Prochlorococcus marinus XMU1405: one gene and its partner. The protein of the gene in region 2 interacts with the protein of the main gene of each other region in a pairwise test. Links are inferred from orthologs where the notes say so. Each region holds a gene or a part of one and is shown on either strand. Other genes may lie near its edges.

Region 1 (4,821 bases), on a different replicon or contig from region 2:
ATGACATAGCAAGGGTTATTTCTTGCTCTTTAAGACACAGACTAAGAAAAGATCCCTTAGAACAAGTTGATTCAGGTGAAAGAGTTATTCAAGCCTTTTGTAAAGTATTTGATTTAGATGAAAAAGAAAATCTTTCAAAATTTCAATTGTCTGCAGAAGCTTAATCACAGTGAGAATAATTGGGATTGACCCCGGATTAGCTAGAGTTGGTTATGGAATTATTGAAATAGAGAATGGGAAAAAGATATTATTAGATTGTGGTGTAATCGAAACAGGCAAAGATAAAAAAGAAGAAGATAGACTTTATGAGATATTTAAAGATCTTAATGAATTAATAAATCATTGGAATCCAACATCAGCAGCGGTAGAAAAATTTTTCTTTTACAGATCAAGTACTACGATTAGTGTGGTGCAGGCTAGAGGCGTGATTATGATGGTATTAGCCTCAAGAAAAATTCATGTTAGTGAATATTCTCCTGCTCAGATAAAATTAACGATTGCCGGGTCTGGAAAAGCATCTAAGAAGGAAGTTCTTGATGCTGTTATGTATAGCTTAGAACTTAAAAAACCTCCAAAACCTGATGATTCAGCAGATGCCTTGGCCATAGCTCTCACAAAACTAAATGAAGATGGCATCAACTGAAGATTCAATTATGACTATTTCTGAAAAAAAGAAATTTGAGAGGCATACCTTTAGAAAACTTAGAGATGAGATTTCTTTAAATCAAAGAGAAAAAGTAGAAAAAAATGTAAAATTATATATTGATTCATTTATAAAGGAATATAAAAATATTGGTTACATTGCAATATATTGGCCTCTAAGAAATGAAGTAGATATTAGGAGTCTTAAGGAAAATTTTTCTATAGCTTTGCCCAGATGTAAAAATAAAAAAGAATTGTTATTTTATCCATGGGATAAAGAACCTCTCTCAAAAGATTATGAGGGGATACTAAGTCCAAATAACTCTTTTTCATTAAGTTATAACCAGATAAGTATGATTCTTGTACCATGTCTTTCTGTAGATAAAAATTTAACAAGATTAGGTTATGGAGGAGGTTATTTTGATAAATTAAGGACAGATAATAATTGGAGAAATGTTCCATGCATTGGAGTATTAACTTCCAATTGTGTAAGTACGATTCCATTAACCAGAGCTGAGTGGGATATTCCTTTATCAGGGTTTATCACAGAAAAAGAAATATTTGTATAATAGAAAACTGATAAAGCGATTAATTTATAGTTTTATAAATGGAAAATCAAGAAAAATACAATAATTTATCAAGATTAGTTGAAAAGTTGAAGAAATCAGAAGATCCAAAAAGAAAATATGAATACATTTTGTGGTTAGGGAAAAAATTGAAAGAACCAGATAATGAAATCCTTGTTGAAGAAAATAAAGTTAAAGGATGCGTTTCAGAAGTTTTTGTTAAGGCAAATATTAAAGGAGGTAAATTATTTTGGGAAGGATATTCTGATGCCCTAATAACCAAAGGTTTATTAGCATTTTTAATTACTGGGTTAAATGAATTAACACCTAATGAGGTTATTAAAATAGATAAGAAATTTATTGAAGATACTGGGTTGAAATCAAGCTTAACACCTTCTCGGTCAAATGGTTTTTTAAACATATTGTTGAAAATGCAGTCTCAAGCAAATGAATTTTTGTAGGCCTAATAATATAAAATTAAACTCAAAGTTAAAGAAATAAAAAATGAGAAAATGCAAAATTGGGATTGTAGGTTTTGGAACTGTAGGTTCAGGGATTTATAAAATAATAAGTTCTGAAGTTGATTCGCATCCAATTCTAAAAGAAATAGAAATTGCAAAAATAGCAGTTAAAGATATTAATAAAAAAAGGGATATTGAGCTGGATAATAATTTATTAACTGATGATCCATTTAAATTAATTAATGACCCCTCTATAGATGTAATTGTTGAAGTAATGGGTGGGGTTGATTTGGCGAAAGATATTATTCTGCAATCATTAAAATTAGGTAAATCTGTTGTTACAGCAAATAAAGCAGTCATTGCAAGATATGGAGAAGAAATATATAAAACTGCATCTAAAGAAGGAGTTTATATATTGTCGGAGGCAGCAGTTTGTGGGGGGATTCCTATAATCGAACCCTTAAAAAGATCATTAAAAAGTAACAGTATAAAAAAAATGATTGGAATAATAAATGGCACAACAAATTTTATTCTTTCAAAGATGACGAATGAAAAAGCTGATTACAAGGAGACCTTAAAATTGGCCCAAAGACTTGGTTATGCAGAATTTGATCCAACTGCAGATGTTGAGGGCCATGATGCTGCTGATAAGATTTCAATTCTTAGTGAACTTGCATTTGGAGGGAAAATTATAAGAGAGGAGATTCATTCTGAGGGCATTAGCAAAATTGATCTAAAGGATATCGAATATGCCAATAAATTAGGTTTTGAAATAAAACTTTTAGCGCTCTCCGAAAGGGGACAAATTAATAGTAATGATTCACTCGCTTTGAATATTTGGGTAGGACCTTCTTTGATTCCAAAATCTCATCCATTGGCAACAGTTAAGGGAGTTAATAATGCCTTATTGATAGAGGCCGATCCTCTTGGAGAGATAATGTTATATGGTCCAGGTGCAGGGAGTGGCCCAACTGCTGCATCAGTAGTATCAGATATATTAAATCTGCATGCCGCCTCAGTAAAAAATAATAATTCAATCGATCCATTATTATCTTTTTATTTCTGGAGAAAATGTCATATCATCGAATCTTCACAAATAAATAAAAAAAATTACCTTAGAATTGTTTGTCTTGATAGTCCAGGTGTTATAGGAAAGATTGGAGATATTTTTGGAAAGAATAATGTATCAATAGAATCAATCGTTCAACTTGATGCAAGTGACGACAAAGCTGAAATTGTCGTTATTACTCATGAGGTGAACAATGGAGATTTTGAGAGATCGAAAGATGAAATAAATTCGCTAAATGAAGTTAAAATTATTGCAAGTCAATTAAGTTGTATTTAAAAAAATAGTTTGCAAATTTCTTTATAGCTTGGTAAACCGAATAAAGTAAGTGTTTGTTTTTAGCACCTTAATGATTCATTCCAAACTATTAGATACTAATAATGAAAATAATAATTTAATTTTTTCTGAAAACCTTTATAAAGGTGCCTGCGTGAAAATTAAAAATAGCAATAAGACTTTTCAAGTAATTGGTTTAAATGAAGGTAAAGAAATTTGTTGGGTGAGAGAGTGGCCTTTTGCTTGTAATTCTAAAAAAACATTTGCTTTAGAAATAAGTCAAATAACCTTACAAATTTATTGTTCAAATAATACTTCAGAAAAATTAAGTAATCATAAAATATGAAAAAAAAAGTTCTTTTATCAATATTTATTATTTTAATTTCTTTTTTACAGAATTCTTGCGGCTCAAAAAGAATATCTAAAAAAATCATAGTAGCAAGTTCTGGGAAAATTGAATCTTTAGACCCAGCTAGAGCAAATACTCTTAAAGCAATTCAATTAATCAGTTCTCTAGGAGACACATTATATGAATTAAATTCTGATGGAGAATTAATACCTGAATTGGCCTCTGGCATGCCAATTATTTCAAAGGATAGACTTCAAATAACTATCAATTTAAGAAAGAATGTTTTTTTTCACGATGGAACTGTATTTAACTCAAATGCTATAAAGTTTACCTTTGATAGATTCAAAAGAATTGGAACGATGAATTATATTTTAGGAAATAAGATTAAATCAATAGAAACACCAAGTGAATATTCAGTCATAATAAATTTGAATAAACCATCAAGTTCTTTAAATGGTTTACTCACATCAGTAAATTTAACTCCAATATCTCCTACATTTTACAAACAATATTCTGATAAGTTTTTAAATGAAAAATTTGTTGGTACCGGCAAGTATGTGCTTACTAGTTTTTCTAATGAAGTTCAATCAATTGATCCATATTTGAATTATTGGGGTAAAAAGCCCTTAAATAAGGGTGTTAATTTTGTGGGATATTCAAATTCATCCTCTCTTTTTGGGGCTTTAAAAAGTAAACAAATTGACGTGCTTTTATCAAATTCAATTGATGATAGTCAGAGAAAAAGTTTAAATAATTTAAGCAAAAATAAACAGTTTAATGAAGGTAATAGCCCTTTCACTGAATTAAGTTTTATAAGCCTTAAAACTAGTTCCTATCCCTTAAGTAATCTTAATTTAAGACTGGCTTTGGCAAAAAGTCTTAATAGAAAGTTGATTAGTGAGAAAGTAAGTTATGGATTAAGGAAGCCATCTAGATCAATAATTCCTCCGATTTTAAAAAAAGATAATCAAGATCTGTGGCCTAAGTATGATTATTTAGAAGCAAGAAGGTTATTGCAAAAAGAAAATTATTGCGATGGCAATATTCTAAAAATACCCCTTACTTATAGATCGAATGTACCAGCTGACAAGCTTATTGCTCTGACATGGCAAGAAGAAATTAAAAGTTCTTTGAATGATTGTATTGAAATTGAACTCAATGGGGTTGAATCTACAACAGTTTATAAGAATCTAAGTCTAGGAATTTATACGGCAGTTATTCTTGATTGGACTGGGGCTTATTCAGATCCAGAGGCCTATCTCACTCCTCTTTTAAGTTGTAATGAAATAGTCGATGGCAAATGTAAAAAAGGAGAATCAGTTTACAGCGGTAGTTTTTGGGGATCTAATAAAGTGGAAAGTTTATTTCTTGAGAGTGAAAAAATAAGTGGAATTAAAAGATTAGAAAAACTTATTGAAATTGAAAAAATAGCAGCAAATTCAATACCTTATATTCCTATTT
Region 2 (6,656 bases):
GTTCCAAAGTCTGTAATTTCTGGATTGATTAATATTAAAGGTTCTGCTGCTGAATCTTCAAAATTTACATCTATCACAAGAAGCTCCTTGTTGATGCCAATTTGTGGTGCGGCAAGTCCAATTCCTTTAGCTGCATACATGCTTTGAAGCATTTCTCTAGCAAGTTTTCTAATCGATTCGTCAACTTTAGTGATTCTTTTGGAATTTTTTCTCAATACATCATCACCAAGTTTATAAATGTCTAGAGATGGCTTACCTGTTTGTTCTTTTGCAATTTTTTCTGAGCTTCCACTTGTTCTTGACTTTTTTGCAAGTTGTGAAAAATGGTTTGCCACGTTAAAAAGTTTTTAATTAAGAGTTTAGCTATAAAAATACTAGCACTTTAATTTACTTTCTCTATATTTTTAAATGAGTAATGATGATAAGTTAAAAGTTAGGCAAACTGAATCTAAAAAAAATGCTTACAAGGAATTAACTATTATTAGGGATACCATTTTTTGGATTGATGTTGTTGGTGAAGGTCAAAATGAGAATGCTATTTTTGCAAGACCATTTAATGATAAAGGGGCTTTTCCTCAGAAATTAACAAGTAAAAAGCATAACATTAAAAATAATTTTCATGGATATGGTGGTAAATCATATAAATGTATAAATTTTAAAAATAATTTTTATTTAATATGGATAGATCAGATTACTAGGGCAGTATGGTTTCAAATTTTTAAAGAGGCAGCTTCAAATTATAGAAGTCAAAATATATATCTCGATTCAGTTCAAGAACCTAGACAACTATCTAAATCAATTGATGGAAATTTCGATTCTTCATTTGTCATTTCTGAAAAAAATTTTTTGTATGGAATTTGCGAGATAAATAATAGAGATTATTTATTTTCTTTAAATTTAAAAAAAACTAAACAAGATATTCATCGAATTAAAAAATTTAAAAATTTTGCTGGAGAATTATCTTCTAATACTTCTGCTAGATTACTTTCTTGGATAGAGTGGGATTCTCCATATATGCCCTGGGACAAAAATGATCTATTTTTTGCTCAAATAGATCTAGATGGAGAGGTACAAAAAATAAAAAAATTCTCAAATAAGCTTATAAATGCGAAAAAAAACGTTTCTTTTTTTCAACCCTATTGGATAAGTGAAACACTTTTAGTATGTTCTGAAGATAGTTCTGGATGGTGGAATTTGTTGTTTTTAGATATTAATGAAATTGAGAATATTTTTATTAAGAAAAGAATAGAGAGAAATTTGCTTGAATATGGAGCACCACAATGGGTCTCTGGAATAACATTTTTTTCAGGGACTATAAAAAATTTATTTTGCCTAGCAAAAAAAGAAAATAATTTAATAGTGGAACAATATAAAGATCTTAAATTTGTTAAGGAATTTTCTACTCCTTTTACTTCAATAAGTGATTTCAGTGTTTTTCGAAAAAAAGTTCTTTTAAAAGGTTATGGATCTGATTTTTTGGGAATTGTATTTGAAATTGATTTTGAAAAAAAAATTTTATCAAATTTTTCTGAGCAGATATTTGTTGATCACATAAAAGACTGTTCAAAACCCGAATCATTTTGGTTTAAAGGTTTTGATGATCAATCTACTCATTCTTTTCTTTATAGGCCGCTTGTTGAAAATTTTAGAAAGCCACCGCTCCTTGTTAGAGCTCATAGCGGACCAACTTCATTTTTTGATGGATCATATAATTCCGAAGTTCAATATTGGACGACGAAGGGATTTTTTGTTGCTGAAGTTAATTATGGAGGATCATCAGGATTTGGCAAAGCATATAGAGAGAGGTTGAATTATAAATGGGGCATTGTTGATTCTTATGATTGCAAAGCACTAGCTCTTGAATTGATTAAATCAAATCAAGTTGACAGTGAAAAAGTAGTAATTTTTGGGAATAGTGCTGGTGGGTTAACTGCCTTGAATTGTTTATTATATAGGTCTATTTTTACAGCAGCAATTTGTAAATATCCTGTTATTGATTTGAATGATATGCATTACAACACTCATAGGTTTGAAAAAGATTATTTAAATTCTTTGGTTGGAAATTATGAAAAAAACTATGATGATTATATAAATAGATCACCGATAAAACATATAAACAAAATAAAAAAACCTATCTTATTGTTTCATGGAAAAAAAGATAAAGTTATTTCTTATAAACAAACTTTAAAAATTAAAGAAATTTTGATTCATAATAATAAATATTCAGAAGTTATTCTTTTTGATAATGAAGGGCATGGTTTTAGAAATATTGAAAATAAAGAAGTGGTAATGCAAAAATCTCAGGAATTTTTAAAAAATGCTTTGAATATTTAAGAATTGATTTTTAGAAAATTAATAGTATCTTTTAATTTTTCTATAAACATATCAATTTCTTCCTTATTGGTTGTGAAATTCATGCTGATTCTAGCTGTTGATTTAATTCCAATGTATCTGTGAAGAGGTTGACAGCAATGGTGACCACTTCTGATGCAAATTCCTTTTGAATCAAGAATTTCAGCAATATCATTTGAATGTATATTTTGTATATAAAAGGTGGCAAGCGAGGCTCTGTGTGGATCTATCTCCGGCGATGGACCTATGATTTCAATATTTTCTATTTGGTTTAATTTTTCAAATAAATATTTAGTAATATTCTTTTCGTATTCATGAATTTCATTTAATCCAATATTACTAATATAATTAATTGCTTCTGCAAGACCTATTGCTTCTGCAATGGCTGGAGTTCCAGCTTCAAATTTGTGTGGTAGCTCTGCCCAAGTACTTGTTTCTTCAAAAACATCTTGAATCATTTCGCCACCTCCAAAGAGAGGAGGAATTTTTTCTAGGATTTCTTTTCTTGACCAGAGGAAGCCAATACCTGTAGGACCGCATAGTTTATGTCCTGATCCAGCTAAAAAATCTATATTAAGATCAATCACATCCAGTTTTTGATGAGCCAAACTTTGGCATGCATCTATTAACACTAAAGAACCTTTTTGTTTAGCTAATTTAGTTATTTCTTTGATTGGATTACAGCAACCTAGAGTGTTACTAACATGTACTAGGCTAACAAGTTTAGTTCTAGATGTTAGTTTTGATTTAAAGTCGTCTATGTCTAATTTCCCATCTTTATCTATACCTATAAATTTTAATTTGCATTTATTTTTTGCTGCAACCATTTGCCATGGAACAATATTGCTATGATGCTCCATTATTGATAAGAGAATTTCATCATTTTCTTTTAATAAATATTCGCCCCATGATCTTGCGACTAGATTGATTGCCTCAGTAGCATTTCTTGTGAAAATAATTTCTTTTGCTGAATTCGCTTTTATATATTTGCTAATTAAATATCGTGCATTTTCAAATTCTTCTGTTGCTTTAGCACTTAATTGATGTGCCCCTCTATGTACATTGGCATTAAAGTTTTTGTAATATTCATCAATTTTTTTTAAGACTTGTATTGGTTTTTGTGTGGTCGCAGCATGGTCTAAATAAATAATTTGATCATTACCTTTTAAGTTCTTATTTAAAAGAGGAAAGTCTTTCTTCGTGATTTCAGGGAAATTTTGAATCGTTTCCATTAATTCTCATTTAAAAGTTTATCAAGCAAATCCCATCTATCTTTTGAAATGGGAATAAATGAAATTATTTCTTGAAAGTAAGAACTTAATTGTAGTTTACTTGCTTCTGTTAATGTGATTCCTCTTGTTCGCATATAAAAAAGTTCTTCTTCATTGAGTTGCGAAATTGTAGCTCCATGTTTGCATTTGACATCATCAGCAATTATTTCTAATTGAGGTTTGGTATCTATTTGTGCGAGATTTGACAAAAGTAAATTTCTGCTTAATTGGGAAGCATCAGTTCTCTGGGCAATTTTTGGAACTATTATCGAACCTTCAAATATTGCATGTGATCTATCATCAGCAAGTGATTTATTAATTTGATCTAGAAATCCATTTGGGCCATTAAATTCTATTTTTGTATAGGTTGAAATTTGCTCATCTTTTTTTGTTATTTGCATTCCTTTGATATTTGTTTTAGCGTTTCCCGCAGATTGTTTAATATTGATTTCAAATCTCGCATAATTGAATTTGAAATGTAAAGATCCTAAATTGTACGTACTATTTTTTTGTTGAATTACATTGAGAGAATTTAATAGATTGGATCTGTTTTCACCATAAGAAACAACACCATGATTTACAGAACTATTTTCTTTCAAGCAAAAGAAAGTTGTTTGAGATAATGAAGAGTTTTCTTTGCCAAGATTTACTTGTAATAATTCAACATCACAATTCTTTTCTAAAAATATTACGAGGGTTTTTGCGCTTAGAGAATTACTTGATGCATGACTAAAAATTTCAATAGGAGGAATTTTTGATCCATTTATTTTTAATCCCAAAATATTATTTTTACAACTTAAAGACAGATTTAGTAGTTCACTCCAATTTTCGTTTTGCTTAAAAAAAGATATTTGTTCCTTGATATAATTTTGTAATTCATCTTCACTTAATTGCTTTATTGAATAATTTTTTTCTATTAATTTAATTTGGCAATTCTCACCAATTATTAATCTAATAGTACTTTGAGAATTTTTCGGATATGGTATATCAAATTTTGGATCTTTTTCATTAATTGAGTAATCTAAAAAGTTTGACAATTTTGATTTATTTGAAAGTCTCCATAGTTCACTTTTAGGATTAGGGAGAGGGCTTGATTGTAATTTATGAAGACAGATTTTCTGTATTTCTGTTTGGTTATCATTCGATTTATTAGTTTTTATTTTTTCAATAATTTCCATTTTTTTAGGTCTTTTTTATAAAGTTATCAGTCCATTCATAACCTTTTTCCTCAAGCTCTAGAGCAAGATCACTTTCACCAGTTTTTATGATTTGTCCGTCTGACATAACATGGACATAATTTGGTTTAATTTCATCTAATAATCTTTGATAGTGAGTAATAAGTATAATTCCAGTCTGTGCATTAGATATTTTTTTAATTCCTGATGCCACTATTCTTAAAGCATCGATATCTAGCCCAGAATCGGTCTCATCTAATATCGCTATCTTGGGCTCAAGTAAAGCCATTTGCAGAATCTCATTTCTTTTTTTTTCACCTCCGGAAAAGCCTTGATTTACACTCCTTGATAGGAATGCGTGATCCATTTTCACAATTTCTAATTTTTCTTTAACTAATTCTTCAAAATCAAAAGTATCTAATTCTTCTTTGTTGAGGAATTTCCTTCTAGCATTAGTTGAAACTCTCAGAAACTCAAGATTACTTACACCTGGAATCTCAATTGGATATTGAAAACCAAGAAAAATTCCTGATTGAGATCTTTCTTCAGGTTCTAGAGAGTTGATTTTTTCACCTAAAAATTTTATGTCGCCATTTGTAATATTATACGAGGGATGTCCTGCAATGATTTTCGAAAGAGTACTTTTGCCACATCCATTTCTTCCCATAATGGCATGGATTTCTCCAGGATAGACAGTCAGTGAAACCCCTTTTAAAATTGGAAGATTATCAGTAGACGCAGAGAGATTTTCAACTTCTAAAATTGGATCTGATTCTTTCATTTTACTTTGCATTTCAGTTTAGAAATTGATTAATTAACCTACTGATCCCTCTAATTTAAGTGCCAGTAACTTATCTGCTTCAGCAGCAAATTCCATAGGTAATTGATTAAATACATCTCTGCAAAAACCGCTGACCATCATAGATACTGCCTCCTCAAATTCTATACCTCTGCTTTGGAGATAAAAAAGTTGGTCTTCTGAGATTCTACATGTGCTTGCTTCATGTTCAATTTCAGAATTGGGTTGTTGAGATTTGATGTAAGGGAATGTATTTGCAGAAGCTTGATCCCCTATTAACATTGAATCACATTGACTGTAATTTCTTGATCCTGTAGCTTTTGTTCCCATTTTGACAAGACCTCTATAGCTATTTTTTGAGTTACCTGCACTAATACCTTTGCTAACAATAGTTGATTTGGTCTTTGGACCAATATGGATCATTTTTGTGCCGGTATCTGCTTGCTGAAGGTTATTGGTGAGAGCCACTGAATAAAATTCTCCTACAGATTCTTCCCCTAAAAGAAGACAGCTAGGATATTTCCATGTAATTGCAGACCCTGTTTCTACTTGAGACCAGCTAATTTTACTTCTCTTACCTAAACATTTTCCTCTCTTGGTGACAAAATTAAAAATTCCGCCAATACCTTCTTCATCACCAGCATACCAATTTTGCACTGTTGAATATTTTATTGAGGCGTCGTCTAATGCTACAAGCTCTACAACTGCTGCATGTAGAGTATTTGTATCAAACATTGGAGCTGTACAACCTTCTAGATAACTTACAGAACTTGATTCTTCAGCAATAATTAGTGTTCTTTCGAATTGTCCTGAATCTCCACTATTAATTCTAAAGTAGGAAGATAGATCCATAGGGCAAGAAACACCTTTTGGGATATAAACAAAAGAACCATCACTAAAAACTGCAGAATTTAGTGCTGCAAAATAATTATCACTAGCTGGAACTACTGTACCTAAATATTTTTCAATCAAATCCGCGTGATTTTTTACTGCTTCACTAATTGAGCAAAATATAACTCCATGTTCAGCAAGTTCTTCTCTAAAAGTTGTGGCTATAGA

Evidence for each region. Proteins that work in one complex are often made in the same cells at the same time.
Region 1: the proteins of HA148_RS00375 (region 2) and HA148_RS05545 interact in binary tests that used the Escherichia coli proteins (3 or more experiments, as listed by UniProt). The link is inferred for Prochlorococcus marinus XMU1405 from one-to-one orthologs.

Annotation. Positions count from the first base shown.
Region 1 is NZ_JAAORF010000002.1:342,433-347,253, reverse strand. What follows is about bases 40-2,959. They hold HA148_RS05545 (SufE family protein), read left to right. Parts: upstream 40-1,249; coding sequence 1,250-1,669; downstream 1,670-2,959. Other genes in these bases: HA148_RS05540 (homoserine dehydrogenase), read left to right, coding at 1,713-2,959; HA148_RS05550 (5-formyltetrahydrofolate cyclo-ligase), read left to right, coding at 654-1,211; ruvC (crossover junction endodeoxyribonuclease RuvC), read left to right, coding at 170-643; bchI (magnesium chelatase ATPase subunit I), read left to right, coding at 40-164. Also shown: more of bchI, read left to right, coding at 1-39; more of HA148_RS05540, read left to right, coding at 2,960-3,014; HA148_RS05535 (hypothetical protein), read left to right, coding at 3,085-3,357; HA148_RS05530 (ABC transporter substrate-binding protein), read left to right, coding at 3,354-4,821. UniProt on the Escherichia coli protein: Participates in cysteine desulfuration mediated by SufS. Cysteine desulfuration mobilizes sulfur from L-cysteine to yield L-alanine and constitutes an essential step in sulfur metabolism for biosynthesis of a variety of sulfur-containing biomolecules.
Region 2 is NZ_JAAORF010000001.1:73,224-79,879, forward strand. The notes cover bases 1,458-4,457. They hold HA148_RS00375 (SufS family cysteine desulfurase), read right to left. Parts: upstream 3,585-4,457; coding sequence 2,331-3,584; downstream 1,458-2,330. Other genes in these bases: HA148_RS00370 (alpha/beta hydrolase family protein), read left to right, coding at 1,458-2,334; HA148_RS00380 (SufD family Fe-S cluster assembly protein), read right to left, coding at 3,584-4,457. Also shown: def (peptide deformylase), read right to left, coding at 1-335; more of HA148_RS00370, read left to right, coding at 409-1,457; more of HA148_RS00380, read right to left, coding at 4,458-4,801; Fe-S cluster assembly ATPase SufC, read right to left, coding at 4,806-5,591; Fe-S cluster assembly protein SufB, read right to left, coding at 5,613-6,656. UniProt on the Escherichia coli protein: Cysteine desulfurases mobilize the sulfur from L-cysteine to yield L-alanine, an essential step in sulfur metabolism for biosynthesis of a variety of sulfur-containing biomolecules.